Regions from separate parts of the Dickeya fangzhongdai genome, predicted to be linked through region 3. Evidence: predicted binding sites of a transcription regulator. Region 3 holds the regulator's gene; each other region holds the start of a gene.
What was found. Region 3 encodes PhoB, which activates phosphate uptake and scavenging genes when phosphate is short. Its sites were predicted from a motif close to CTGTCATAAAACTGNCNNAT; they were not measured.

Region 1 (7,378 bases), 1.4 Mb from region 3:
CATGCACCGTGTAGGCGCTGATGTCTTTGTTGGCGGTGTAAACATAATTGAAATCAAGCGCATGGAAGTGCACGCCCAGCTCACGCGACAGCGCCTCGAAATGGAGGTAATCCTCAAAGCTCAGCGTGGTTTGCGCCACACATTCGCCCGTCGCCGTGCGTTGCACCAGCGCGCCGTTATTGGTGATGCAGTAATGTCCGTCCTGCTGCAGGCCCAGCTGTTGCAGATAGCGCTCGACGCCGATGAACGGACGCCCGGTAGCCAGCGCCACATAGACGCCTTTTTCGCGTGCGGCGACAATCGCCTGTTTCACCACTGGCGAGATTTGATTTTCCGGCGTCAGCAGCGTGCCGTCCATATCAATCGCAATCAGTTTTATCGCCATGAATTTCCCCAATAATCAGTTCAACTCCCTGCATGCTAGCGCGATTTCGCCGGGCGAAGCCAGAAAAACAGCGTCAGTTTCATGGCTCCTACATTAAAGCCCCCTCTACGCTGGCCGATATTATAAATGTGATGCAGTTCACAATAGGGACATGGTTCAGGCTGCACACGTTCACCTGCTGTTGATTTTTCTTTCATCCATTGAATGGCTTCACACAGGGGAGTTCTTATCATGTCCATTGAGCTGGTTTCCCATACTTCCTCTACCCAGACGCCTCTGGTTTCTCCCTCCACCGCCGGGAAGAAAAAACTGTCTACCCGCGCGCTGGTGCTGATTACCACGGTTTTCATCATTACCTGCGGCTTTATCCTTACTATTGGTTTTCTGCTGTGGCAATCCGGCCAGCAACAAAAAAACACCGCCCAACAACTACTGGAACAAACCGCCTACACCAGCGCCTATTCGGTGCAGAACCGGCTCGATATCGCGCTGTTTGCCGCCCGCGACCTGGCGCAGAGCGTGACCAGCCTGCGGGAAACCGGCGCGCCGGACCGCGCCACCGCCGAGCTGTTGCTGAAAAACGCGCTCAAAAGCCACCCGGATTTGCTGTCGATGTCGCTGGCATGGGAGCCGAACGCCTTTGACGGCAAAGACCAACAGTACGCCAGCCAGCCGGAGCAGGACCCGAAGGGCCGGTTTGTGCGCTACGTTGACCGCGACAACGCCGGTAAAGTGGCGCTGCACAACCTGACCGATTACGAAACGCCCGGCAGCGGCGATTACTATCTGCTGCCGCGCAAACTGCAAAAAGAAGTGATTCTCGAACCCTATAGCTACCCCTATAACGGCGTCGACGTACTGCTGACCTCGATTGCGGTGCCGATCATGATTGACGGCAAATTCTACGGTTCGGTAACCGCCGACTTCTCGCTGGATACGCTGCAGCAGATGGTCAACGGCATCAAACCTTATCAGGGCGCCGGTTACGCCACGATGTACTCCGCCTCCGGCACCTACATCGCCCATCCGGACAAGGCGCGCATCGCCAAAAAACTGGAGGGCGACCCGCCGCTGATGGATAGCATCGCCGCGGGCAAGCCCTATAACCGGCAGCGTTTCAACAGCTTCACCAACGCCGACATGATGAATGCCTACGTGCCGATCGCCATCGGCAATACCGGCACGCCGTGGATGCTGGGGGTGAGCGTGCCGGAACAGGTGGTGATGGCCGAATCGGTGCGGCTGCGTTACATCGGCGCACTCATGACCCTGCTTAGCATTCTGGTGGTGTCCGGGGTGATTGGCCTGATCTTCACCCGCAAGGTACTGCGCCCGGTGGGCGGCGAACCGGTGGAAGCGGCGGCGATCGCGCTGGCGGTGGCGCAAGGCGACCTGACGCTCCACATCCCGGTCCAACCCAAAGACACCAGCAGCATCTTCTATGCGATGTCGGAAATGCAGCAGCAGCTACGCAGCATCGTGGAACAACTGATGAGCACCAGCGAGTCGGTCAGTCACGGTGCGGTGGAAATCTCAGCCGGCAACGTCGATTTGGCGTCCCGTACCGAACAGCAGGCGGCGGCGCTGGAAGAAACCGCCGCCAGCATGGAACAGATCACCGCTACCGTGAAACAAAACGCCGATAACGCGCACAGCGCCACCCGACTGACGCAGAACGCGGCGCACATCGCCCAGCGCGGCGACGAAATTGTGGGTCAGGTGGTCAGCGTTATGGGCAGCATTGATGAAAGCTCGAAGAAAATCAGCGAGATCACCGGCATCATCAGCAGCATTGCTTTTCAGACCAACATTCTGGCGCTCAATGCGGCGGTGGAAGCGGCCCGCGCCGGCGAACAGGGTCGCGGTTTCGCGGTGGTGGCCGGCGAGGTGCGCAGTCTGGCCCAGCGCAGCGCCGATGCGGTAAAAGACATCACCGCGCTGATCGGCGAATCCGCCGAACGGGTCGGTCATGGGGTCGGCATGGTGGAAAGCGCCGGGAAAACCATGCGGGACATGCTGACCGCCGTGACGTCGGTCAACGACATCATGAGCGAGATTGTCGCCGCGTCCGACGAGCAGTCCCGCGGTATCAGTCAGGTGACGCAGGCGGTGCATGAAATGGACGGCGTCACCCAGCAAAACGCCGCGCTGGTACAGCAAGCCACTGCCGCCGCCGCTTCACTGGAAGATCAGGCCCGGCAACTGGCGCAACTGGTGCAGGTGTTCCGTATTCATTGATCACCTGGCGGAACCCCATCACGCAAAAGGCATAGCCGAATGGCTATGCCTTATTCGTATCCGCCTGCTCACCCGACCCTTATCAGAGCCGCTTCGGGCGGCTTATTCCTCTTCGTCACGCAGCGGCACAATCAGCATGTCGATGTGCACCGTATTGATCAGCTGGCGCGCGGACGACATCAGTTTGCTCCAGAAATCCTGATGATGACCGCACAGCACCAGGTCGACATCATACTTGCGGATGGCGTCAACCAGCACCTGGCCCAGATCGCCGCTGCCGCTCAGGGTTTCCGAGATCGGATAGCCGGCGTTTTCCGCCAGTTCCCTCAGGGCATTCTGGGTTTCTTCGGAAATACGTTGCTGCATGTCGCCCAGGTTGACATCGATCAGCCCGGTGTAGAGATCGGAGTAATTCACGTCAACATGGATCAAAGAGACTTTGGCATCATACGGTCGCGCCATGGAAACCGCTTTTTCCACTAACACCTTACTTTCCGGTGACAGGTCGACCGCGATAAGGATGTGTTTGTAAGCCATGATAAGCTCCTTCCGTAATGACTAACTGATGGGTCAGCAGATATTTCTCCTGCCAGTCTGATAACCGATGGCTGTAATGAGCATAGCACCCCGCTGATTCCGGGTTATGTTCAACAGATCACAACGCCACATATTTTGTAACGGTTCTGCGGATACTGGTAACTACTTGCCCTGAAGCGGCCGTCCATCTGCGCCGATACTGTTTATAGCTGATGACGGTTTATCGCTTATAACGGTGAAACCTCCCGCCCGTATGCAAAGTGTAGTTGAAAAGGGCGCGACCTACGGAGGAGAAAGCCGGTGTCAGATCAAAAGAAGTCGTGATGTTTTTTGCTTTCAGGAACCTTACGTCAGATATGGAAAAAAAACGCAAGGCTCTTCTACAATGAAATTGAGGGGGACCCTGCAGGCCCTTCTCCAGGCAAGGATACAGCGGTGAAGAAGAACACCCGGGCAACTCGCCATGGTCTGGCAGCCCCATAACATCGCGTGAATAACGTGTGGCATAAATACCCACAGATGTGATGTCGGCAGGACTCGACACGTGAAAGCATCTGATGGGTCATAATCCGGGAGGGAAGCATGATGATTAGTACATTTGCGCTTTTCTGGGCTTTATGTGTCGTCTGTGTCATCAATATGGCGCGATATTATTCTTCGTTACGAGTGCTGCTGCTGATACTGAGAGACTGCGATCCGCTACTGTACCAGTATGTGGACGGGGGCGGTTTTTTTACCTCCCACGGTCAGCCCAGTAAACAGTTGCGGTTGGTTCGCTACATCTACGCACAACGTTATCTTGATCATCACGACCCCGAGTTCATCCGTCGCTGCGCGCGGGTGCGCGGTCAGTTTCTGCTGACCTCCGCCTTGTGCGGGCTGATTGTGGTCAGTCTCATTGCCTTGATCATCTGGCACTGAGGCGGCCCGGCAGCGTAAACCGGTCGTGTTTCTATCAACCCCAACCCTATGCCCTGACAGCAGAAAGGCGGCCTGATGGCCGCCTTTCTTATACTTATACCCGCTACGGCTTTATCACCGTGCCGAGTCAGATCAGCTTCAGCGCCAGCCAGTACAGCACGCCGGAGAGCAACATTGATACCGGCAGGGTAAACACCCAGGCCAGCAGAATGCTTTTCACGGTTTTCCCCTGTACACCGCCGCCATCTACAATCATGGTTCCGGCCACCGCGGACGAGAGTACGTGAGTCGTGGAGACCGGCATGCCGGTATAGCTGGCGATACCGATGGACATCGCCGCCGTCACCTGCGCCGAAACGCCCTGCGCATAGGTCATGCCTTTTCTGCCAATCTTCTCGCCGATGGTCACCGCCACGCGCTTCCAGCCCACCATCGTGCCGAGCGACAGCGCCAGCGCCACCGCAACGATAATCCACAGCGGCGCATATTCCACCGTGTACAGCAAATCGCTGCGCAGATTGTTAAGCAGGCGTTTGTCGTCAGACGGGGTTTCCGGCAGCTTGACGACGCGATCCAGCGTATCGGCGATGCACATCAGCAAGCGGCGAGCGCGGGCGCGGTCATCCGCCGCCAGTTCATCGTAGCTTTTGACGTTATTCAGCAGCACCTGCACGCGGTCGATGGCGATCATCGCGCGGGAGGTATCACAGTGAAAATCCGGTTTATTGCCGGTGGACGGAATCACGTTTTCCGGCGCCGGAATCACCGGATGCGACAGGTCGATCACATGCGTCAGCGCCGCGCTGTGAGACTGGTAGTACGTCTGCAGGTTCACCACCGCGTCGCGGGTGCGGCTGATATCGTAACCGGACGCATTCATGTTCAGCATAAATCCGGCCGGCGCCACGCCAATCAGCACCAGCATGATCAGACCGATGCCTTTCTGGCCGTCGTTCGCGCCATGCGAGAAGCTCACGCCCACCGCAGACAGGATCAGCGCGGTACGGGTCCAGAACGGCGGTTTGCGCTTACCGTCCTGTTTTTCGCGCTCGGCCGGCGTCAGGTGAACGCGTTGGCGCTTCTTATTACTGCTCCAGTAACGACGCAGCAGATACACCATCAACCCGGCGATGATCATGCCGACCACAGGCGACACCAGCAGCGACAGGAAGATACTGACCATTTTAGGAATATTGAGCGCATCCACCACCGACGTATGGGTCACCAACGCATTGGTCAGACCGATACCGATAATGGAACCGATCAGCGTATGCGAACTGGAAGCAGGCAGCCCGAAATACCAGGTTCCCAGGTTCCAGATGATCGCCGCCAGCAGCATGGAAAACACCATCGCCAGCCCGTGGGTGGAGCTAACGTTCAGCAGCAGATCGGTCGGCAGCAGGTGAACAATGGCGTACGCGACGCTCAGCCCGCCCAGCAATACCCCGAGAAAGTTGAAAACCCCGGCCATGACAACCGCCAGTTGGGCACGCATCGCACGGGTATAGATAACAGTGGCTACCGCGTTGGCGGTATCGTGAAAGCCGTTAATGGCTTCGTAGAACAGAACGAATAGCAGAGCGAGAACCAGCATCAGACCGGTGTGGAAATCAAGCCCGGCAAATAAATGTAGCATAAGTGTTAGGCCATGTAGTGGTCATGAACGCGGCGCATTATCGGCGACAAGCGGAAACGGGAAAAGCAAAATATGACATTATTTTGACTTAATTTACGCCATTCTTGCCGGTGACAATGTTTTAGTTAATTAAAATCAAGGCATTATTGTTTTTACCCCTCCACACACTTTGTTACCGGCAAACGGCGGCAGCGCAGCATGGCGCAAGGAACAAGGCGCACCTGGGCGATGACCGGCGTCGGGACATCGCCTATAATCGGCCGCCCTGTGGGGCAATGGCATGGCGGAACAACGGGAGAGTAATGTGGAACAGTTTGACGTAATCATCATTGGCGCGGGCGCGGCCGGGCTGTTCTGTGCGGCGCAGGCAGGCCAGAAAGGACTGCGGGCGCTGCTGGTGGACAACGGCAAAAAACCGGGCCGCAAGATTCTGATGTCCGGCGGCGGACGCTGCAACTTCACCAATATGTACGCCGAGCCGGCAGCCTACCTGTCGAGCAACCCACACTTTTGCAAATCCGCCCTCGCCCGCTACACCCAATGGGATTTCATCAGCCTGGTAAACCGCCACGGCATCGCGTATCACGAAAAAACCCTCGGCCAACTGTTCTGCGACGATTCCGCGCAGCAGATTGTCGATATGCTGATGAAAGAGTGCGAAACCGGTAAGGTGACGCTGCGTCTGCGCAGCGAGGTGCTGTCGGTGGAAAAAACCGATCGGTTCCTGGTGAAGCTCAACACCGGGGTGGTACAGGCGCCGGCGCTGGTGATCGCCAGCGGCGGGCTGTCGATGCCGGGGCTGGGCGCTACGCCGTTCGGTTATCAACTGGCGACGCAGTTTGGCCTCAACGTATTACCGACCCGCGCCGCGCTGGTGCCGTTTACCCTACATAAGCCGCTGCTGGAACAGTTGCAGACGCTCTCCGGCGTGTCGGTGCCGGCGGTGGTCACGGCCGAAAACGGCACCACCTTCCGCGAAAATATTCTGTTTACTCACCGCGGCCTGTCCGGCCCGGCGATCCTGCAGCTGTCCAGCTACTGGCAGCCGGGAGAATTCGTCACCATCAACCTGTTGCCGAACCTTGATCTGACCGAATGCCTTAACAACGAACGTCTGGCGCATCCGAACCAGAGCCTGAAAAACACATTGGCTCAGTGGCTGCCGAAGCGGCTGGTGGAATGCCTGCAGGCGCTGGGGCAGTTACCGGACGTCACGCTAAAACAGCTCAACAAGCCACAGCAGGCCGAGGTGGAAATCACGCTGCAACAATGGCGGGTACAGCCTAACGGCACCGAAGGCTACCGTACGGCGGAAGTGACGCTCGGCGGCGTCGATACCCGCGAACTGTCGTCAAAAACGATGGAAGCCGGCAAAGTGCCGGGGCTGTACTTCATCGGTGAAGTGGTGGACGTCACCGGCTGGCTCGGCGGTTACAACTTCCAGTGGGCCTGGAGCTCCGCCTGGGCGTGTGCGCAGGCGCTGGGGTAACGATGGACTCCAGCATAGCAACCGGTTCCTTTCATCCGTTAATCCTCCCATTGTTACTTTTCTCAAAAACAACAAAGCCGCCCGAAGGCGGCCATTGTTGCGCATGATAACGGTAAACCGGTTATCAGTTGTACAGTTCAGCCACGCCGCGCATCTGGTTTTCACCGGAGGT
Region 2 (7,378 bases), 590 kb from region 3:
CCCTTTAGCCCGGGGGGAGTGTTTTTTTCCGGCGTCAAAAACTGTGCTGAGGTGGGCGACTTCGCCGGGTGAGCAGCATGGATGCTGCGAAAGCCCGTGCCGCGTCTGACAAAAACGCCGGGAGCGTTTTTGAACAGCGTTTACGCTGGCCCGTAGGGCGAGCCCCAGGTATGGGGCGAGTAAACGCGTCACGGGCGGCCCGAATAGCGAAGTCGAGTGCCGAAGGTAGCGCGTAGCGCCACAGTTTAGCCACCAGCCAGAGGTCAAGGAGAGGCGGCGATGAGCCTCTCCTTGTCGTGCGTGCGATGACGTTACAAAGAGATCATTGAGGTCATCACGCACGAAACATTTCACGGCGTTGACATCTATTCGCCAATAACAAAACAACACGGCCGTTTGTTAACAGCCTCAAAAGTGGAGCTAATGTTATGGAGCTAATGTTTATGGGGACCGGCGACGCGCAGCAGGTGCCGCTGACCGGTTGTGAGTGTATCGCCTGCGAGCGGGCGCGGTTGGATCCGCGCTTTCGGCGCGGACCGAGCAGCATGCTGGTTCGGTGCGACGGCGAGGCGACGCTGCTGGACGCCGGCGTCACGCAACTGGAGCAGCGCTTTGGCGTCAACGAGATTCGGCGCATCCTGCTGACGCACTACCATGTCGACCATGTGCAGGGGCTGTTTTCGCTGCGCTGGGGCATCGGCGATCGCATCCCGGTGTTCGGTCCGCCGGATGAACAGGGATGCGACGACCTGTACAAGCATCCGCGTCGGCTTGATTTTCAGCTGGCGATGACGCCGTTTCAGGCGGTAACGATGGGGGCGCTGCGGGTCACGGCGCTGCCGCTCAATCATTCCAAACCCACCTTCGGCTATCTGCTGGAACATGGCGGGCAGAGCGTGGCCTACCTGACCGACACCTGCGGTTTGCCGGACGATACGTTGGATTTCCTGCGCGGCAAACGGCTCGATCATATGGTGATGGACTGCACCCAGCCGCCGCGGGATAGGCCGCCGCTCAACCACAGCGACCTCAACACCGTGCTGCGGGTGCGCGAACAGCTGCGGCCGACGCAAACCTGGCTGACCCACGTCAGCCACGAAACCGACGCCTGGCTGATGCTAAACGACCTGCCGGACGGGGTGCGCGCGGCGGCCGATGGGGCATGGATCAACGTGTAGCGACGAAAACCGCAACTGAATAAGCTGAGACGGGAAGATAGCGTCAGTTCCCGCTCAGAAATCAGTCGACCGGATAGGTCTAAGCCGGAATATGTTGCGGCGTGCCCGTGTCGCGGTATTGCTGCGGCGTCATCTGCCGGAAACAGCGACGTCACTGCGTTGAGCATTATCCAGTGCTGTGCTCAGCGTCTCTTTTGTCATCCGTACACAATAAGTCGGCATTCCCCGCTCAAAGCGCCATCCTTCGGCGAGAGCACCTGCATCAACGACATCGAAACCAAAAGCTTCGTATAGTTCGGTGACCAGCCGTTTACCTGTCGCATCATCTCCGGCAAGCGGTAGCGCCCGGCGCGTCGGCGCGCCAGAGGGAAGCCCGTCACTTTCAAGCTGTGTCATGGGGATGGCGTTAAATGCTTTTGTTATCAGCGCGCCGGGCAAATAGCCGGCCAGAAGCTCGCTGGTAGTGGTTTCCAGTCTGTCCAGCGCCTCAACTTGCCCATCGCGTTCAGGATAGTAGTTGACGGCGTCCACCACCGGTTTTCCCCGTAGTTCCGCGACAGGAAGCTGGCTGATAGCCGAGAGGGGAACCGCGATGACGACGATATCGCCAAAAATGGCGGCTTCGGTGGCGGTGCCGACGTCACAGCCAACCATCGGCCGGAGACTGAACAGCGTCTGTGGACCGCGTGAGTTGCTGAGCATCACCTGATGGCCGTTTTTAATGGCAAGCGTTGCTATTGCCCGTCCGACGAAACCTGCGCCAATAATGCCAATCTTCATCGTTTTTTCCTTTTTCGTGTTGAGATAACAAGAAAATAGTTCCCTACAAATCGGAGATAAAGCGCAATATAAAACATAAATAAACAACAAAATGGAGGGAATGGTGGATAGGCTGACCAGCATGAGCGTTTTTGTGAAGGCGGCGGAGCTTGGCTCTTTTGCAGCGGCAGCCGAGGCGTTGAGTCTCTCTGCGCAAATGGTGGCGAAACATGTGGCCTGGCTGGAAGCACGGCTCGGCGTCAGATTGCTGAATCGCACCACGCGCCGCCAGAGTCTGACCGATATTGGCCGCAGTTATTACGAACGGTGTCGGATGGTACTGGCTGAAGCAGAAGCCGCCGATGCCATTGTGCTGGACATGAAGGCCACACCTTCCGGTGTTATTCGGGTAAACGCGCCGGTGACCTTTGGCTCGTATACTCTGGCCCCTTTTCTTACACACTATCTCGGAAATTATCCGGATACGCAGGTGGAACTGACGTTGAGTGATCGTCTGGTCGACCCGATTGAAGAGGGTTTTGAAGTCATCATTCGCATCGGTGAACTGGCCGACAGTTCAATGCTGGCGTGGCCGCTGCGGCCTTACCGTTTAATCGCCTGTGCCTCGCCAGACTATGTCGCGCGCGAAGGTTTACCGGCAGTACCGGCTGAGCTCGCACATCACGCCTGCCTCGTTTACGGAATATGGTCACCCGCCGCCCCTTGCCGTTGGGTGTTCCATCGAGCGGGCAAGACCGAAGAAGTCAGGCCGCAAGGCCGGTTCCGCTCAAATGACTGGAAGGCGTTGCTACATGCTGCGATAGAGGGTTATGGCGTCACGTTAGGTCCAGAAGATGTGCTGCGCGAAGAAATCCGGCAAGGGCGTCTTGTTCAGGTGTTGCCTGAGTATGAAGGACCTGCTCGCCCTATGCATGTGCTGGTGCCGGCAGGGCGGCGGCAGACCGTTAAAATTAAAAGCGTTGTCGACGCGCTCAGAATGCGCTTCGGGGAGTCGGCGTAATTCCCTCATCGAAAGCGGCGACAGAAACGGTTATGAGGCGAGGTGGAATGTCCGTGAGTTCATTTTTTAATCATAAAGCTGTCATCAGGTATTCATCTGCGCTGCGCTTAATAACGTCCATATTGTTGACTAAACGATGACGAAACTCATGGCACAGGCACTGTTGGCATCCGAAAGCGCTACTCCACTGCGCGCACATCATTTCCAGACGCAACCGCAGCAGACCATTCTGTCGGTGCGTCAGCTGTGTAAGGCCTATTCCGGTCAGCAGAAACGGGTGCTGGAGAACCTCAGTTTTGATTTGCACGCCGGCGAGATGGTGGCGGTGATTGGCCGTTCCGGCGCCGGTAAGTCCACCTTGTTGCACGTGATGAACGGCACTATTCCGGCCAGCGAAGGGCAAATCCTGCGCTATCCTGCCCAGCACGATGGCGGGCAGGGCGACACGCAGGACATTCTGCGTTTCAGCAGCCGGCAGATGCGCCAGTGGCGCAGCGAATGCGGCATGATCTTTCAGGATTTTTGTCTGGTGCCGCGGTTGGATGTGCTGACCAACGTACTGCTGGGCCGCCTGAGCCGGACCTCCACCCTGAAGTCGTTCTTCAAACTGTTTTCCGATGAGGATCGTGCGCACGCCATTGGGCTGCTGCAATGGATGAACCTGTTGCCGCAGGCGTTGCAGCGGGCGGAAAACCTGTCCGGCGGCCAGATGCAGCGCGTCGCTATCTGCCGCGCGCTGATGCAGAACCCCAAAATCCTGCTGGCCGACGAGCCGGTGGCGTCGCTCGACCCGAAAAACACCCGCCGCATCATGGACGTGTTGCGACAGGTGAGTGACAACGGTATCACCGTGGTGGTGAACCTGCACTCGGTCGAGCTGGTGAAAGAATACTGTACCCGGGCCATAGGCATCGCTCAGGGCCGCATTCTGTTTGACGGCCCGCCGTCAGAACTGACCGACAGCCTGCTGCGTACCCTGTACGGCGACGATCTGCAGCCGGTGCATTAATTCATTAATTCCCTTTTTGGCACTGCCCGCGTCTCGGTGGTTTTAACGCGGACGCAGGATTTTTCGACATCACATCGCTACACCTTGGCATAACGACAACATAGGCAAAACTGATGAAAAAAACCTTCACGTTGACCACCTTGCTGGCCGGTGCGGTAGTGTCCGCCAGCGTATTCGCCGCGGAAACACCGAAAACGCTGAATCTGGGCATCCTGGGCGGTCAGAACGCGACTCAGCAGATCGGCGATAACCAGTGCGTTAAACAGTTTCTCGATAAAGAGCTGAATGTCGATACCCAATTGCGCAACTCATCCGACTATGCCGGGGTTATTCAGGGGCTGTTGGGCAAGAAGATTGATCTGGTGTTGAGCATGTCGCCGTCGTCGTATGCGTCGGTCTACATCAAGGACCCCAACGCGGTGGATGTCGTCGGTATCGCGGTGGACGACGTCGACCAGTCGCGCGGCTATCACTCGGTGGTGATCGTTAAGGCCGACAGCCCGTACCAGAAGCTGGAAGATCTGAAAGGTAAGGCGGTCGGTTTCGCCGACCCGGATTCCACCTCCGGCTACCTGATTCCCAATCAGGCGTTTAAAGAGAAATTCGGCGGCAGCACCGATAACAAGTACAACAATTTCTTCTCCAGCGTCACCTTCTCCGGCGGGCATGAGCAGGACATCCTCGGCGTACTGAACGGCCAGTTTGACGGCGCGGTGACCTGGGCGTCGATGATTGGCGACTACAACACCGGCTACACCAGCGGCGCGTTCGGCCGTCTGATTCGCATGGACCACCCGGATCTGATGAAACAGATTCGCATCATCTGGCAATCGCCGCTGATCCCGAACGGCCCGATTCTGGTGAGCAACGCGTTGCCGGCCGACTTCAAAGCCAAACTGATTACCGCGGTGAACAAGCTGGATAAAGAAGATCATACCTGTTTCATCAAGGCGATGGGCGGCAAACAGCACATCGGCCCGGCCAGCGTGGACGATTACAAAACCATTATCGCCATGAAGCGTGAATTGACCAAAGGCAACCGCTGAGGGTGGCGCGCCGGGTCGTCAGGCTCGGCGTTTTCCCGACCGGCGGTGCGCAACGGCGCAACATTGACGGACTGCGGCACAGGCAGGATGCCTATTTTTTCACACTGTTGCGGTTCCAAACCCATCATCGCTTTTCCACCATTCAGACCAAACTCATGCTGAACCCTGATTTTGAACGCTATTACCAGCGGATACGCACACGGCAGAAGCGCGAGTCGCTGATATGGACACTGGTGCTGGTCGTGCTGTACATCGGCGCGGGCGCGTTGTCCGAATTCAATCTGCATACCCTGTGGACGTCGTTTCCCCACTTTTTTGACTACCTGATCGAGACGCTGCCGGTGCTGCACTGGCCGCTGCTGTTCGCCGACGGTCATACCGAAGGCTCGCTGGCCTACTGGGGATACCGCCTCAATATCCAGTTGCCGTTGATCTGGGAGACGCTCAACCTGGCGCTGGCGGCGACGCTGCTGTCGGTGGCGGCGTCGGTGGTGCTGGGGTTTCTGGCGGCCAACAATACGCAAAGCCCGCCGGGCGTGCGTTTTACTCTCCGTGCGTTGCTGGCGTTTCTGCGCACCATGCCGGAGCTGGCATGGGCGGTGATGTTCGTGATGGCATTCGGTATCGGCGTTATTCCCGGCTTTCTGGCGCTGGCGCTGCATACCGTCGGTTGCCTGACCAAGCTGTTTTATGAAGCGATTGAAAGCGCCTCGGAACGGCCGGTGCGCGGGCTGGCCGCCTGTGGCGCCAGCGTGTTGCAGCGTATGCGTTTTGGGCTGTGGCCGCAGGTCAAACCGATCGTGCTGTCCTACAGTTTTATGCGGCTGGAAATTAACTTCCGTCAGTCCACCATTCTTGGGCTGGTGGGCGCCGGGGGCATCGGTCAGGAACTGATGACCAATATCAAGCTGGACCGCTACGATCAGGTCAGCATGACCATGCTGCTGATCATCGTGGTGGTCTCGATTCTGGATGCGCTGTCCGGGCGGTTGCGGCGGCAAGTGGTGGAGGGCGGCAAATGAACATGACCCCGTTGACGCCGGCGGACATCGCCGCGATGAAACAACAGCACCCGGCGCTGTTCAGCCAGCAACGCCGCTACTTGCGGCGCGTCGGGCTGATGGCGGCGGCCGTGCTGCTTTACTATCTGGCGTTTCTGACGTTTTTCGGCATCAGCGCCGAACAGTGGCTGCGCGGCTTCAGCGAGCTGGGGCGCTATTTTGTGCGTATGTTCGTGTGGCATGACTTTCTCGACTGGCCGTTCGGTTACTACCTGTCGCAGGTATTCATCACCATCGCCATCGTGTTCGCCGGTACCCTGACCGCTACGATAGTGGCGCTGCCGTTGTCGTTCCTGGCGGCTCGCAACGTGATGCACGAACCGATGTTGCGGCCGGTGGCGTTGCTGGTGCGTCGTTTGCTGGATATCTTGCGCGGCATCGACATGGCGATCTGGGGGCTGATTTTCGTGCGGGCGGTGGGCATGGGGCCGTTGTCCGGCGCGCTGGCGATCCTGATGCAGGACGCCGGTCTGCTCGGCAAGCTGTACGCGGAGGGGCATGAAGCGGTAGAACGTTCACCCAGCCGCGGACTTGGCGCGGTCGGCGCCAACAGCCTGCAAAAACACCGTTTCGGCATCTTCACCCAATCGTTTCCCACTTTTCTGGCGCTAAGCCTGTATCAGATGGAGTCCAACGTGCGGTCGGCGGCGGTGCTGGGGTTTGTCGGCGCCGGCGGCGTCGGGTTGGTGTACGCCGAAAACATGCGACTGTGGAACTGGGATGTGGTGATGTTCATCACCCTGATTCTGGTGGCGGTGGTGATGCTGATGGATGTCTTGTCCGCGCATTTGCGCCGGCGCTACATCATCGGCAAGCCGTTGCCGCTGTTTGAGTCGGAGACATCAGCGCGCTAAGCCGCTTTTTTGTTTCTCAACAGCGTTTGCCAAAAAGCGTTTATCAGCGAACCGGTTTGTCGAGGCGAAAACCGGTTTTTATCGCTGGCCGCCCCGTCTAATGCCGGATAGCGACGGATTCCGTCTGTTCCATGCCAAATCGCCGCCATTGGCAGCATATTTCCGCTGGAATTGCCTCTCGGCAAAATGCAGATTTTATTTAGCGCATATTTTGTGATTTGCGTCACAAAATCGTTTTTTCATCTTACCGGCGATTCCCCCGTTTTTAGGCGATAGCGTGTTGCCAAAACCCTCGCGCTGTATGCATTTAGTGAATATAGCGTCATTAATTGTAAGGATTTGGTTATGAAAACTGTCATTTAAATAACACTTGAGCGTCATTATTGTTAATGATAATTGTTGTCATTATCAATATCACAGGGGGTGAAGACGATGTCAGAGACACAGTTT
Region 3 (7,378 bases):
ATCATCGATTTGGTGAAACGATCGAAATCCAGCCCGGTGATATCGGCGATCATCGTCAGCTTGTCGTTCACCTTGTCGGTGAGGATTTTGCCGTCGGCGCACAACGCCAGTTCCACCTTGGGCGGCTGCAGATTGCCTTCCGGGCTATTATGGGCGCGCCGCTGGCTCCAGAAGGCGCGGTAGGCGACATTCTTCACCTCGAATTCCACTTCCGCCAGACATTCGGCGGTGTGGCGCGTCATCAGCTCGTTCTGGCTGGGGCCGACCTTCAGACGCGGCGTCTGGTGGTACAGCGCGAGGCAGATGGCGTCCAGCAGCGTGGTTTTACCCGCGCCGGTAGGGCCGGTGATGGCGAACAGACTGTTGCTGGCGAACGGCTCGCGGGTGAAATCGATTTTCCACTCGCCCTGCAGCGAGTTGAGGTTTTTCAATCGCAGGCTAAGAATTTTCATGCGGACGCCTCCCGTCGCTGCTCGTCAATCTCCTGAATGACCCGGTCGAACAACCCTTTCAGGCGCTGCTGGCGCGCCTCGTCCAGATCGCTCTCCAGCGCCAGCCGTCGGGCAAACACCTCGGCGGGTTGCAGCTCCTCCAGCGTTTCCTTTTCCAGTTGCACCAGCATTTGTTGCTGCTGTTCCCGCGCCCGGCGCAGCAACAGCACTTCCACGTTCAGCGGTTCGGTCAGCGCCTGAATGTGCTGCTGAATGTCGCTCAGGTAATCCTGGGTGGCGATTTCAATGTCCAGCCACACCGGTTTGTCGCCGTGATAGTCGCGGAATCCGGCTAGCCGGCGTTCGATCTCCGGCAGATTGCCTTTCACCAGTTGCATCGGTTGTTCGGTCGGCACGGTCAGCGCGGTGACCTCCTGCAGTTTTCCCTGCTCGAAATGCACCAGATACACCGATTTCTCATGATTCAGTTCGTCAAAACTCAGCGGGATCGGCGAGCCGCTGTACCGGATGTGTTCGCATTGCGCCACCCGCTGCGGGCGATGAATATGGCCGAGCGCGATGTAGTCCGCCGGGGGGAAGGCCTGCGCCGGGAACGCGTCCAACGTGCCGATATAGATATCGCGCACCGAATCGGACGTGGCGACGCCCACCGTGGTGAGGTGGCCGGTCAGCACAATCGGCAGTTCGCGACCCAGCGCTTCACGCTGCTCGCAGGCGAGCTGGTAACAGCGCTGATAATGATGGGTGATGGCATCCTGCAACGCCTGCTGTTTTTGCGCGCCGGACTGGCCGGCCTGGCTGGTGAGCACGTCGCGCGGACGCAAAAAAGGAACGGCGCACAGCAGCGCGCCGGGCTCGCCTGCACGGTTGTTCAGCACCAGCACCTGTTCGTGGATATCGCCGTCAAAACCGGCGACCACCCGGGTATTCAGGCAGGCCAGCAGCGCGCGTGATTCATTCAGGGTGGCGACCGAATCATGGTTGCCGCCCATCACCACCAACTGGCAGCCGGTGCGCTGCAACGCCACCACAAAATGGTTATACATTTCACGGGCATAACTGGGCGGCGCGCCGTTGTCGAACACATCGCCTGCTACTATTACTGCATCGGCCTGATACTGCTCAACCTGCTGAACCAGCCAGTGTAAAAATGCCTGATGCTCAGGCGCACGGCTCCGGGTATAAAAGTACTGACCGAGATGCCAGTCAGACGTGTGAATAATTCGCATGAGACTCCCTGCAGGTGAGTGCAAACGATATGTTGTTTTGGCGGTGCTTGCGGACAATGGCGGTCAGTGAGGCAAGGCGCTTGTTCGTCATGGCGAAACACCGCGTCTTTATCATCGGCGATTATAGGCGTGCAGTTTAGGGCATGTCCCATAATATCTGTATGGCCCGGCTACCCGGGAGTATTTGGCAGTGTCGTCGCGGACAGGTAATGTGAGAAATTAAGCGTACCGGCGGTCTGCGGCAGCGGCAGGGGGCCGCGGCTGTCGGGGCGGAAACGTACCGTAGTCCGGGGCGCCATTTTTCATAAATCTGTCATAAAACTGACGCATAATGCACACCGCACGCTAACCGTGACGATTAACGGCAGGATTGATATGGCAAGACGTATTTTGGTGGTGGAAGATGAAGCGCCGATTCGCGAGATGGTGTGCTTCGTGCTGGAACAGAACGGTTATCAGCCGGTTGAGGCTGAGGATTACGACAGCGCCGTTACCCGGCTGGCCGAACCTTATCCTGAACTGGTGCTGCTGGACTGGATGCTGCCCGGCGGGTCCGGTTTGCAGTTTATCAAGCACATGAAACGCGAAGCGCTGACCCGTGATATTCCGGTCATGATGCTGACGGCGCGTGGTGAAGAAGAAGATCGCGTGCGTGGTCTTGAAGTCGGCGCCGACGATTACATCACCAAACCGTTTTCGCCCAAAGAACTGGTGGCGCGCATCAAGGCGGTGATGCGCCGGATTTCGCCGATGGCGGTTGAGGAAGTGATTGAAATGCGCGGGTTGAGCCTGGATCCCTCTTCGCATCGGGTGACCACGGAAGAACACGCGCTGGATATGGGGCCGACGGAGTTCAAGCTGCTGCATTTCTTTATGACGCACCCGGAACGGGTATATAGTCGTGAGCAGTTGCTGAATCACGTATGGGGCACTAACGTTTATGTTGAGGATCGCACTGTGGATGTCCATATCCGCCGCCTGCGCAAGGCGCTGGAAACCAGCGGACACGACAAGATGGTTCAGACCGTTCGGGGAACTGGATACCGTTTCTCAACACGTTATTGATAGCGTGAGTCCCGGAGAAAATCTGACGTGCTAGAACGTTTGTCCTGGAAAAAGCTGGCGCTGGAGCTGGCTTTTTTTTGTTTGCCCGGTCTGCTGCTGGGGCTGATTATCGGCTATCTGCCCTGGTTTCTGCTGGCGTCGGTACTGGCGGCGCTGTGCTGGAACTTCTATAACCAGCTGCGCCTGTCCTACTGGCTGTGGGTTGACCGCAGCATGACCCCGCCGCCCGGCCGCTGGAGCTGGGAGCCGCTGTTTTACGGCCTCTATCAGATGCAACTGCGCAACCGCCGCCGTCGGCGCGAGCTGGCGCTGCTGATTAAACGCTTTCGCAGCGGGGCGGAATCGTTGCCGGATGCGGTGGTCATCACCACCGAAGAGGGCGTCATCATCTGGTGTAACCGGCTGGCTCAGCACCTGCTCAGCTTTCGCTGGCCGGAAGACAACGGTCAGAACATCCTCAACCTGCTGCGTTACCCGGAGTTCACTCAGTACATGCAACAGCAAGACTTCAGCCGCCCGCTGACGCTGATGCTGAAAAATTCCCACCACGTGGAATTCCGGGTGATGCCCTACTCGGAAGGGCAACTGCTGATGGTGGCCCGCGATGTGACCCAGATGCACCAACTGGAAGGCGCGCGCCGCAACTTCTTCGCCAACGTCAGCCACGAGCTGCGCACGCCGTTGACGGTGTTGCAGGGCTATCTGGAGATGATGAACGACGAATCGCTGGATGGCGCGTTGCAGTCTAAGGCATTGCACACCATGCAGGAGCAAACCCGCCGCATGGACGGGTTGGTGCGGCAATTGTTGACGCTGTCGCGCATCGAAGCCGCCGCCGCCATCGATCTTAACGAGAAGGTGGATATCCCGCTGATGCTGCGGGTGCTCAAGCGTGAAGCCGATACCCTGAGTCAGGGGCGTCACGAGATTGTGTTTCGCGTCAACGAGCAACTGCAGGTGTTCGGCAACGAAGAGCAGTTGCGCAGCGCGGTGTCGAATCTGGTGTATAACGCCGTCAACCATACGCCGCAGGGTACCCGCATTGAGGTATGCTGGCAGCAGACGCCGCAGGGCGCGCAGTTCCAGGTCAGCGATAACGGCCCGGGCATCGCCGCCGAACATCTTCCCCGCCTGACCGAGCGTTTTTATCGCGTCGACAAGGCCCGTTCGCGCCAGACCGGCGGCAGCGGGCTAGGGCTGGCGATCGTCAAGCATGCGCTCAGCCACCACGACTCCCGGCTGGAGATCCTCAGCGAAGAGGGCGCCGGCTCCCGCTTCATGTTCACGTTGCCGAACCGGCTGATAGTCCGCTCGGTGCTGAGTCAGAACGCCGCGAATCCACAGCTGTAATGACGGCGGCGGGGCTTGATTGTCTCCGCCGCTGTGCCGAAAATAGCGTGCTCTTGTCTTTCACCCCGATGGAAACCGCACATGATACCCACCCGCCGCCTGCTTGCCTTGCTGTTGTGCCTGTTCGGTCAGGCCGCCGCCGCTGCGCCGCAGGCGATGCTGGCGGGTAACCTGTCCAGCGCCGGCTCCGACACGCTGGCGAACCTGATGACCTTCTGGGCGGCGGATTTCAGCCAGCATTACCCCGGCGTTAACCTGCAGATTCAGGCGGCCGGCTCGTCGTCGGCGCCGACGGCGCTGGCGGCAGGGGCGGCGCAGCTGGGGCCGATGAGCCGGCCGATGAAGAGCAGCGAAATCGAAGCGTTCGAGCAGCATTACGGGTACGCGCCGACGGCGGTGCCGGTGGCGCTGGACGCGCTGGTGGTGCTGGTCAATCAGGATAACCCGATTACCGGGCTGACGGTGCGCCAGCTTGACGCCATCTTTTCCGTGACGCGCCGCTGCGGCGCTGGAAAAACGGTGCAACGTTGGCAGGAACTGGGGCTGAACGGCGTCTGGCGACAACGATCGCTACTGCGTTATGGGCGCAATTCAGCCTCCGGCACCTATGGCTTTTTCAAACAACAGGCGCTGTGCGGCGGCGATTTCCTGCCGCAGGTCAACGAATTGCCCGGTTCAGCCTCGGTAGTGCAGGCGGTGGCGGCGTCGGTCAACGCCATCGGTTACGCCAGCATCGGCTTTCGCGCCAGCGGGGTACGGGTGCTGCCGCTGGCGGCCAGCGACAAAGACGATTACGTGCTGCCGACCGCCGACACCATCCGCAGCGGGCGTTATCCCTATACCCGCTATCTCTACATCTACGTCAATAAAATGCCTGGTAAACCGCTGGAACCGCTGACCGCCGCGTTTCTGGAGCGGGTACTGTCGGCGCCGGGGCAGGCGCTGGTCAGCCAGGATGGTTACCTGCCGCTGCCGGAAATGGCGCGCGAGCAGGCCAGACAACTGCTTGGGCTTGGCGATGCCGTTTCGTCGTCGATGGGTGATCCTGCAATAAACTGATGCCTAAGATGAATTTATTTCACGTGACGTGAAAATTCTTCCATTGTCGCTGAGAAAAACTCATGACAGGATAGCTCCATGTCTAGCCGTCTGGATGGCTATAAAGTTCAGCGGCGTAACTATTTCCTCTAAAAATCAATTCATCTAAAAATCGACTGACTGAAACCGATCCGTTTCGCGTCAGCTGAAGTGCAGGAGCTAAACATGACACAAGCCCTTCCTCCGTTCCGTGCCGATGTGGTCGGCAGTTTGTTGCGTCCGGCTGCCATCAAGCAGGCGCGTTTGCAGTTTCAGGCCGGTGAGATTGATGCGGCAGCGTTGCGCCGCGTCGAAGATCAGGAAATTCAGCGTGCGGTGGAATTGCAGCGCGCGGCGGGTCTGCAACTGGTGACCGACGGCGAGTTTCGTCGCGCCTGGTGGCACTTCGACTTCTTTGACAACCTGAACGGCGTGGAACGTTATGAAGCGGAGCAGGGCATCCAGTTCAACGGCGTGCAGACTAAAGCCCGCGGTGTAAAAGTGACCGGGAAGGTCAGCTTTAATCCGCAGCACCCGATGCTGGACGATTTCCGTTTCCTCAAAAGCGTGGCCGGCGACGCCGTAGCCAAAATGACCATCCCCAGCCCGAGCGTGCTGCATTTCCGCGGCGGCCGTAGCGTAATCGACAGTACCGTTTATCCGGATCTGGCAGACTACTTCGACGATCTGGCGCAGACCTGGCGTGATGCCATCCATGCGTTCTATGACGCGGGCTGCCGTTATCTGCAACTGGACGATACGGTGTGGGCGTATCTGTGCTCCGAAGACCAGAAGCGCCAAATCCGCGAACGCGGTGATGATCCGGATTATCTGCGTCGCACCTATGCGCAGGTGCTGAACAAGGCGCTGGAAGGTAAACCGGCCGATCTGGTGGTGGGCCTGCATGTTTGCCGCGGCAACTTCCGTTCCACCTGGATTTCCGAAGGCGGCTATGAGCCGGTGGCGGAAACCCTGTTTGGCGAAGTGAAAGTGGATGCGTTCTTCCTCGAATATGATACCGAACGGGCGGGCGGGTTCGAACCGTTGCGTTTCATCAAGCCGGGTCACCAGAAGGTGGTGCTGGGCCTGATTACCACCAAGACCGGGACGCTGGAAAATGCGGACGACGTGCAGAAGCGCATTGCCGAAGCGACGCAATATATTGCGCTGGACCAGCTGTGCTTAAGCCCGCAGTGCGGCTTTGCTTCTACCGAAGAGGGCAACACGCTGTCGGAAGCGCAGCAGTGGGACAAACTGAAGCTGGTGGTGGATATCGCCAAACGCGTCTGGTAATCACCGGCGCTGCAAACCAATATGCTTTTTTATAACGCCGGCGCGTATTACCGGCGTTTTTTATTTCTATAAGTTTTTAATATGGATAATTATTGCTCGTTGTCGTAATTTTGAGCTGATTTATCGCGCTACAAACTGTTTTAATGCACAAATCATGTATAGTCTGCCCGTGAAAAGATAAACTGAGATGCTATTTTTTTACAAAATATCAGATTAATGTTCTGGTTTACCGATCGCGTATTGCCTTTTATTGCTATAAACGTTTTACTTAGCCCCCATTAACGCTGTGCAATAAAATCTCACATCCATAATCCTGCACATCGCACGGACGTCTCGCTTTTCGCGTGCGCCGCTTTAGCGCCCGGTTTCTGCCGGCAACACCGTTTTTTACAGACAACAACATTTTTACAGGCAACAACAACATACATATGAGTCATCGTTTAACTTCCAAAGATATCGTGGCATTGGGCTTCATGACCTTTGCTCTGTTTGTCGGCGCCGGAAACATCATTTTCCCGCCGATGGTCGGTCAGCAGGCTGGTGAGCACGTGTGGATCGCCGCGCTCGGTTTCCTGATTACCGCGGTGGGCCTGCCGGTGCTGACGGTGATAGCGTTGGCCCGCGTGGGCGGCGGTATTGATACGCTGAGCAGCCCGATCGGCAAAAAAGCCGGCGTACTGCTGGCGACGGTCTGCTATCTGGCGGTCGGGCCGCTGTTCGCCACGCCGCGTACCGCTACGGTATCGTTCGAAGTCGGGATCGCGCCGCTGGTGGGCGAAGGCGCGTCGCCGCTGTTGATTTACAGCCTGATTTACTTCGCCATTGTGATCGCGATTTCGCTCTATCCCGGCCGTTTGCTGGATACCGTCGGGCATATTCTGGCGCCGGTGAAAATCATCGCGCTGACCGTGC
Region 4 (7,378 bases), 1.6 Mb from region 3:
CGATGGCGGGCAAAGGCTGCATCATGAGCAATGCCCACCAGCGACTGAAGGATATGCTGCCGAACAACGAGGTGATTGGCACCAACATCGATCAGGCGGTGCCAAAATACCTGCGTCGTCTTTATCTCTGAGACGGCCGGGAATCCTGCGGTGAATGCAGGAACGACACGGCTTTGTCGGGGAAGTCGGTGAACAGGCCGTCGACATCGGCCTGACGGTAGAGCAGCGCATAGAGCGCGTTCACGTCGGCGACGTACTTCGGCAACCGGTCAGCCCGCACCGTGTAGGGGTGCACCACTATGCCGCTGGCGTGCGCCTCTTTCACCAGCGGACTGACGGCGACCTTGCCCGCGTCGCCGCTGAGCAGCATGTGATAGTCGGGGCCGACGCCGTCGGCGTAGCGGGCGATTTTCTGCATCGCGCCCGGTTTGAGCATCCAGTCGTAGTCATAGTTGACCCAGCGGCCGTCGGGTTGTTGCTGCTGGGTTTCCTGCCAGCGGGTTTCGGCGATCAGTTGCACCAGTTTCAGGTCCATCCCCAGCGCCGGTTCCAGTTCGGTTTTGATGCGTTGCAGCTCGTTGGCGTCAAAGCATTGCAGGTAAACCCGGTCGCTTTTTTGGCTGTAACCGTACTGTTTGAGCACCTCCAGCACCACGCGGGATATATCTTTGCCCTCCTGACGGTGGAACCACGGCGCTTTGATTTCCGGGTAGATGCCGATGTTTTTGCCGGTCGAGTGGTTCAGCCCCTGAATGAATTCGATTTCATCCTGAAAGGTGTGAATGCGAAAGTCCGATTTGCCCATCGGGAAGCGATTCGGGTAGCTCTGCACCGGCTTGCCGTCTTTCAGGTCAAACCCTTCGGTGAATTTAAGCGAACGGATTTCCGCCAGCGTAAAATCGATGGCGTAGTAACGGCCGTCAGCCCGCGCCCGGCCGGGGAAACGCTCGGCGACGTCGGTGACGCGGTCAAGGTAGTGATCGTGCAGCACCACCAGCGCGTTGTCCCTGGTCATGACCAGATCCTGCTCCAGATAGTCCGCGCCCTGCGCGTACGCCATCGCCTTGGCGGGCAGGGTATGTTCCGGCAGGTAGCCGCTGGCGCCCCGGTGGGCAATCACGATTTTATCGCCGGTCTGCGCCAGCACGGAGAGGGACATCGCCAGCGTCATGCCGGCCAGTAAAGGCTTGAACAGAGGATTCATGTCAGCGTCCTTTTTCAGTGGGAGAAAGAAAAGCTGTGTGAGTCGATGTGTTGAAAATGGCGTTGATAACTCCCCGCCGGCCCGGCATGGTCCGGCGGGGATAAAGCGCATGGTTACCGTCGTCAGTAAACCACGGCTGGATGACAGAATCAGGCGCGTTGCGCCAGTTCTTGCTTGTGTTTCTTCTCGTTGATCATGGTCAGGATCAACAACAGTACCGCCAGTACGCTGCCGCCGATCATCACCAGGAAGCCGCCGTTCCAGCCGAAGAAGTCTACGGTGTAGCCGACGATGGCGCTGGCTGCCACCGAACCGCCCAGGTAACCGAACAGGCCGGTGAAGCCGGCGGCGGTGCCGGCGGCTTTCTTCGGCGCCAGTTCCAGCGCATGCAGGCCGATCAACATCACCGGGCCGTAGATCAGGAAGCCGATGACGATCATGCAGAGCATGTCCACGCCGGGATTGCCCGCCGGATTCAGCCAGTACACGATAGTGGCGATGGTCACCAGACTCATGAAGAACACGCCGGTGGCGCCGCGGTTGCCCTTGAACACCTTGTCGGACATCCAGCCGCACAGCAGCGTGCCTGGAATACCGGCGTATTCATACAGGAAATAGGCCAGCGAAGACTTATCCAGCGCAAAGTGCTTCACCTCTTTGAGATAGGTCGGCGACCAGTCGAGAATGCCGTAACGCAGCAGGTAGACGAACACGTTGGCAAAGGCGATGTACCACAACAGTTTGTTGGGGAACACGTACTGCATGAAGATTTCTTTGGCGGTCAGCTCCTGTTCGTCTTTCTCGCTGTAATCTACCGGATAATCGTTTTTGTATTCTTCGATCGGCGGCAGACCGCAGGACTGCGGCGTGTCGCGCATCATGGCGAAGGCGAACAGCGCCACCAGAATGGCGGCGAACGCCGGCATATAGAGCGCGGCTTTCCAGTCATTGAACCAGGCCATCCCCAGCAGGAACAGCAGCGGCGGGATGCCGCCGCCCACGTTGTGGGCGCAGTTCCAGACGGAAACGATGCCGCCGCGTTCTTTCTGCGACCACCAGTGCACCATGGTACGGCCGCACGGCGGCCAGCCCATGCCCTGAAACCAGCCGCAGACGAACAGCAACACGAACATCACCATGATGCTGGAAGTCGCCCACGGCACGAAGCCCATAAACAGCATCACCGCCGCCGCCAGAATCAGGCCGGCGGGCAGGAAGACGCGCGGGTTGGAGCGGTCGGATACCGAACCCATGATGAATTTGGAAAACCCGTAGGCGATGGAAATGCCGGACAGCGCGAAACCCAGATCACCCTTTGAGAACCCCTGCTCGACCAGATAAGGCATCGCCAGCGCGAAGTTCTTTCTGACCAGATAGTAGGCGGCGTAGCCGAAAAAGATCCCCAGAAAAATTTGCCAGCGCAGACGACGGTAGAGCGGATCCACCCGATGTTCCTCTACGCGCGGACGATGTGCCGCAGGCTTGAAAATACTCAGCATAAATAAACGATCCCCGATAGTTATGTTCTATAACGCTCGCCAGCGTAGCGAATACGCGTGATGTTCAGTGTGAGTAAACGCGCAATTGTTACACTTTTATGACGAGGTGGGTCATTTTGAGCTGTGAGTAACACAAATGAAATAACCATTTTTCATTTCTGAGTGATTTGAATCACATATTTGTCGTCTCATCATCGTTTAATTTTCGTTTTTTGAGTGTTTTTGTTCTTTATCAATCATTGTGGCGGCGGTTTGTGTCCCACTACATACAGACATGATCCGGATTGAGGTGGGACGGTAATGGCGAACAACGGTTTGCGACGTGAAACGGATGTGGTGATTATCGGCGGCGGCGCCACCGGCGCGGGGACCGCCCGCGACTGCGCGTTGCGCGGTTTGCGGTGCCTGCTGCTGGAACGGCACGACATCGCCACCGGCGCCACCGGTCGTAATCATGGGTTGTTGCACAGCGGGGCGCGCTATGCGGTCACCGATGCGGAGTCCGCTCGCGAATGCATTGAAGAAAACCAGATTCTGCGGCGCATCGCCCGCCACTGTATTGAGCCGACCGACGGCCTGTTTCTGACGCTACCGCAGGATGACCTCGACTATCAGGCGCGGTTTGTCGCCGCCTGCCGACAGGCGGGGATCCCGGCGCAGGCGATCGATCCGCAGGAGGCGCTGCGACTGGAACCGGCCGCCAATCCAGCCTTGATCGGCGCAGTGAGGGTGCCGGACGGTACCGTGGATCCGTTCCGGCTGACCGCCGCCAATATGATCGACGCCTGCGAACATGGCGCGGAAGTGCTGACCTACCACGAAGTGATCGGGTTGATTCGTCAGGGCGATCGTGTCACCGGCGTGCGCGTTTTCGACCACAAACGCCATGTCGCCAGTGAAATTTATGCGCAAGTGGTGGTGAACGCGGGCGGCATCTGGGGGCAGCGCATCGCTGAGTACGCCGATCTGACTGTGCGCATGTTTCCAGCCAAGGGCGCGCTGCTGATTCTGGGGCACCGCATCAACAACCGGGTGATCAACCGCTGCCGTAAACCGGCGGACGCCGACATTCTGGTGCCGGGCGACACCATTTCGCTGATTGGCACCACCTCGACCCGCATCGACTATGACCAAATCGACCACATGACCGTTACCCCGGCGGAAGTCGATACCCTGATCCGCGAAGGCAGTCTGCTGGCGCCGCAACTGGCGCAAACCCGCATTCTGCGTGCCTACGCCGGGGTGCGGCCGCTGGTGGCGAGCGACAACGACCCGTCCGGGCGCAGCGTCAGCCGCGGCATTGTGCTGCTGGACCACGCCAGCCGGGACGGGCTGGAAGGGTTTGTCACCATCACCGGCGGCAAGCTGATGACCTACCGGCTGATGGCGGAATGGGTGACGGACAAAGTATGCGAAAAGCTCGGCCACCGGGCCGAATGCGCCACCGCGTCACGGCCGTTGCCGGGGTCGGAAACGCCGAATCCGGACACGCCGCAGGCCGCATCGGCGCTGTCGGCGCCGTTGCGCGGTTCTGCGATTTATCGCCACGGGCATCGCGCCGCGCCGCTGGTGTCCGGCCAGCGGGTGGACAGCAGTCTGGTGTGCGAATGTGAAGCGGTGACGGCGGGCGAGGTGCGTTATGCGGTGGAGTCGCTGCAGGTCAACAACCTGACTGACCTGCGCCGCCGTACCCGCGTCGGCATGGGCACCTGTCAGGGGGAACTGTGCGCCTGTCGCGCGGCCGGTCTGTTGTGCCGGCTGGGACAGTCCACGCCGCATCAGGCGGTGTCGCAACTGAGCCAGTTTCTCAACGAGCGCTGGAAAGGCATGCGCCCCATCGCGTGGGGGCACACGCTGCGGGAAAGCGAATTTACCAGCTGGATTTATCAGGGGCTGTGCGGGCTGACCGAAAGCCGGGAGCAGGAGAACAGCGATGCGTTATGACGTGGTGATAATTGGCGGCGGGCTGGCCGGGTTAGCCTGCGGCATTCGCCTGCAGGAGCAGGGTAAACGCTGCGCCGTGGTCAGCGTCGGGCAAAGCGCGCTGACCTTTGCGTCCGGCGCGCTGGATCTGCTGGCGACGCTGCCGGACGGCACGGCGGTCGACCAGCCGTTAGCGGCGCTGGATGCGCTGGCGGCGCAGGCGCCGCATCATCCTTATACCCTGATGGGTAAGGCGCGCGTAAACCAACTGGCGTCGGACGCCGAAGCGTTGCTGGCGCGCTGCGGGTTGTGGCTGCGAGGGGAAAGCGGGGGCAATCATCAGCGTCTTACGCCGTTGGGCAAGTGGCATCCGTGCTGGCTGAGCCCGTCGGATAGCGTAACGCGCGGCCTGCCGGGGTCGCCGGCGTGGCGTCAGCCGCTGGTCGCCGGTATCGACGGCTTTATGGATTTTCAATCCCGGCTGGTGGCCGGGGAACTGCAAGCGCAGGGGATTGCCGCCCGCGCCGACGATCTGCACTTGCCGTTGCTGGATGCGTTGCGGCAAAACCCCAGCGAGTTTCGCTCGCTGAATCTTGCCCGGGTGCTGGATACCCCGACGGGCGTGGCGGCGCTGGCGGAGGAACTGCTGACGCGATCGAACGGCAATGACGCGGTGATACTACCCGCTTGTATCGGGCCGGACGCGCAGGCGCGGCTAAATGCCGCGCTGGGTAAACCGGTGGGACTGCTGGCGACGCTGCCGCCGTCGTTGCCGGGCATGCAGTTGCATCAGGCGCTGCTGGGCCGCTTTCGTCAGATTGGCGGCACCGTGATGCCGGGGGACCGGGTGTTGTCGGCGCAGCCGCAAGAAGACGGCGTGGCGCTGTATACCCGCAGCCACGGCGAAATACCGCTGCGAGCCGGTCATGTGGTGCTGGCGAGCGGCAGTTTTTTCAGCAACGGTCTGGTGGCCGAGCGCGATCGGGTGGTGGAGCCGGTGTTCGGGCTGGACGTGGATTTCCTGCCCACGCATGAAGACTGGAGTCGGCCAAATCTGTTCGCCGCTCAGCCGTACCTGCAATTCGGCGTAATGGTGGATGAATGCCTGCACCCGGCTATTAGCGGCCGTGTCCAGCCCCGTTTGTACGCGATTGGTTCGGTATTACGCGGGTATGACCCGTTGCGTCAGGGGTGCGGCGGCGGGGTGTCGCTGTTGACCGCGTTGTACGCCGCTGAAATGATCGTAAGGGAGAGCCTGTGATGAGCCGGTCTGACACCAGTTTCGAAAACTGCATCAAATGCACCGTCTGCACCACCGCCTGCCCGGTGGCGCGCGTCAATCCGCTCTATCCGGGGCCGAAGCAGGCTGGGCCGGATGGCGAACGGCTACGGCGTAAAGACCCGGCGTTGTTTGATGAAGCGCTGAAATATTGCACCAACTGCAAGCGGTGCGAGGTAGCCTGCCCGTCGGATGTGCACATCGGCGACATCATCCAGCGCGCCAAAGCCAGCCATAGCCAGCATCGCCCGACGCTGCGCGACGCCATTCTCAGCCACACGGATCTGATGGGTACCGTCGCCACGCCGTTTGCGCCGCTGGTGAACACCCTCACCGGGTTAAAACCGATGCGCCAACTGCTGGATAAGGCGTTGAAAATCGACCATCGCCGCCAGTTGCCGCGCTATTCCCACGGCACTTTCCGCAGCTGGTATCGCCAGCAGGCGGCGCATCAGTTGCAATTTGCCGAACAGGTCGCCTATTTTCACGGCTGCTACGTCAACTACAACCACCCGCAGCTGGGGCGCGATCTGATTCGTGTGTTTAACGCGATGGGGGTCGGGGTGCAGCTGCTGACCAAAGAGAAGTGCTGCGGCGTGGCGCTGATCGCCAACCGTTTTCTCGACAAGGCGCGCAAGCAGGCGCGTTTCAACCTGGCTTCGCTGGATGACGCCATCAACAGCCGGGGGCTGCCGGTCATCGCCACCTCGTCCAGTTGCACTTTTACGCTGCGCGATGAATATCCCCATCTGCTGGGGCTGGACAACCAGCATGTGCGCGACGGCATCGAACTGGCGACGCGTCACCTTTATCGCTTGCTGGAGCAAGGCCGGACGCTGCCGTTGCAGCCTTTGCCGCTGCGGGTGGTGTATCACACCCCTTGCCATCTGGAGCGTATGGGATGGACCGCGTATACCCTCGAACTGCTGCGGCGGATTCCAGGGCTGGAGTTGCAGGTGCTGGATTCCCAGTGTTGCGGCATCGCCGGGACCTATGGTTTCAAGAAGGAAAACTACGATACCGCGCAGGGGATTGGCGCGCCGTTGTTCCGGCAGATTGACGCGAGCGGCGCCGATCTGGTGATCACGGATTGCGAAACCTGCAAATGGCAGATTGAAATGTCCACCGGCAAACCCTGCGAACATCCCTTCAGCCTACTGGCTAAAGCGCTGCCGGCGTAAATGGTTTTAGTGGGGCCGCCCTCGCTGTTTTTCCAGGAGAGGGCGGCCGTTTTTCTATTCCCGCGCATTACACATGGTTAAATGTTAACCATTTGATTCTGAAAAAATAATCTTGTATGCCTGTAGCGAAATGACTGGAATGTCAGGCGGGCTGGCCTTCTCAGGCATGATTTTTCTTTTAGTTGAACAAAAAAACGCTTTACAGATGCAAATGATAATGATTATTATTGCCATGCGTTCCGGGAAAGCCTAATGAATCCATCCTTGTGACTCATCGCGGTTTTGCTGTGAA

Region 1: the regulator PhoB is predicted to act here: its motif matches at 5,788-5,807, upstream of pitA (inorganic phosphate transporter PitA).
Region 2: the regulator PhoB is predicted to act here: its motif matches at 3,026-3,045, upstream of phnC (phosphonate ABC transporter ATP-binding protein).
Region 4: the regulator PhoB is predicted to act here: its motif matches at 2,789-2,808, upstream of glpT (glycerol-3-phosphate transporter).

Annotation. Positions count from the first base shown of each region.
Region 1 covers NZ_CP025003.1:4,868,345-4,875,722, forward strand. The annotation lists gene yidA (sugar-phosphatase) at 1-385, opposite strand, end outside; gene CVE23_RS21860 (methyl-accepting chemotaxis protein) at 617-2,623, shown strand; gene uspA (universal stress protein UspA) at 2,726-3,160, opposite strand; gene uspB (universal stress protein UspB) at 3,746-4,081, shown strand; gene pitA (inorganic phosphate transporter PitA) at 4,209-5,717, opposite strand; gene CVE23_RS21880 (BaiN/RdsA family NAD(P)/FAD-dependent oxidoreductase) at 6,022-7,206, shown strand; gene CVE23_RS21885 (YdgH/BhsA/McbA family protein) at 7,331-7,378, opposite strand, start outside.
Region 2 covers NZ_CP025003.1:1,839,168-1,846,545, forward strand. The annotation lists gene phnP (phosphonate metabolism protein PhnP) at 429-1,178, shown strand; gene CVE23_RS08365 (NADPH-dependent F420 reductase) at 1,308-1,958, opposite strand; gene CVE23_RS08370 (LysR family transcriptional regulator) at 2,062-2,958, shown strand; gene phnC (phosphonate ABC transporter ATP-binding protein) at 3,107-3,967, shown strand; gene phnD (phosphonate ABC transporter substrate-binding protein) at 4,081-5,013, shown strand; gene phnE (phosphonate ABC transporter, permease protein PhnE) at 5,169-6,035, shown strand; gene phnE (phosphonate ABC transporter, permease protein PhnE) at 6,038-6,928, shown strand; gene CVE23_RS22710 (hypothetical protein) at 6,925-7,155, opposite strand; gene CVE23_RS08395 (diaminobutyrate--2-oxoglutarate transaminase) at 7,361-7,378, shown strand, end outside.
Region 3 covers NZ_CP025003.1:1,247,702-1,255,079, forward strand. The annotation lists gene CVE23_RS05775 (AAA family ATPase) at 1-452, opposite strand, end outside; gene sbcD (exonuclease subunit SbcD) at 449-1,681, opposite strand; gene phoB (phosphate response regulator transcription factor PhoB) at 2,057-2,746, shown strand; gene phoR (phosphate regulon sensor histidine kinase PhoR) at 2,774-4,096, shown strand; gene CVE23_RS05795 (PstS family phosphate ABC transporter substrate-binding protein) at 4,178-5,155, shown strand; gene CVE23_RS05800 (cobalamin-independent methionine synthase II family protein) at 5,360-6,466, shown strand; gene brnQ (branched-chain amino acid transport system II carrier protein) at 6,895-7,378, shown strand, end outside.
Region 4 covers NZ_CP025003.1:4,629,938-4,637,315, reverse strand. The annotation lists gene yigL (sugar/pyridoxal phosphate phosphatase YigL) at 1-131, shown strand, start outside; gene glpQ (glycerophosphodiester phosphodiesterase) at 122-1,204, opposite strand; gene glpT (glycerol-3-phosphate transporter) at 1,354-2,703, opposite strand; gene glpA (anaerobic glycerol-3-phosphate dehydrogenase subunit A) at 3,004-4,647, shown strand; gene glpB (glycerol-3-phosphate dehydrogenase subunit GlpB) at 4,637-5,887, shown strand; gene glpC (anaerobic glycerol-3-phosphate dehydrogenase subunit GlpC) at 5,887-7,086, shown strand.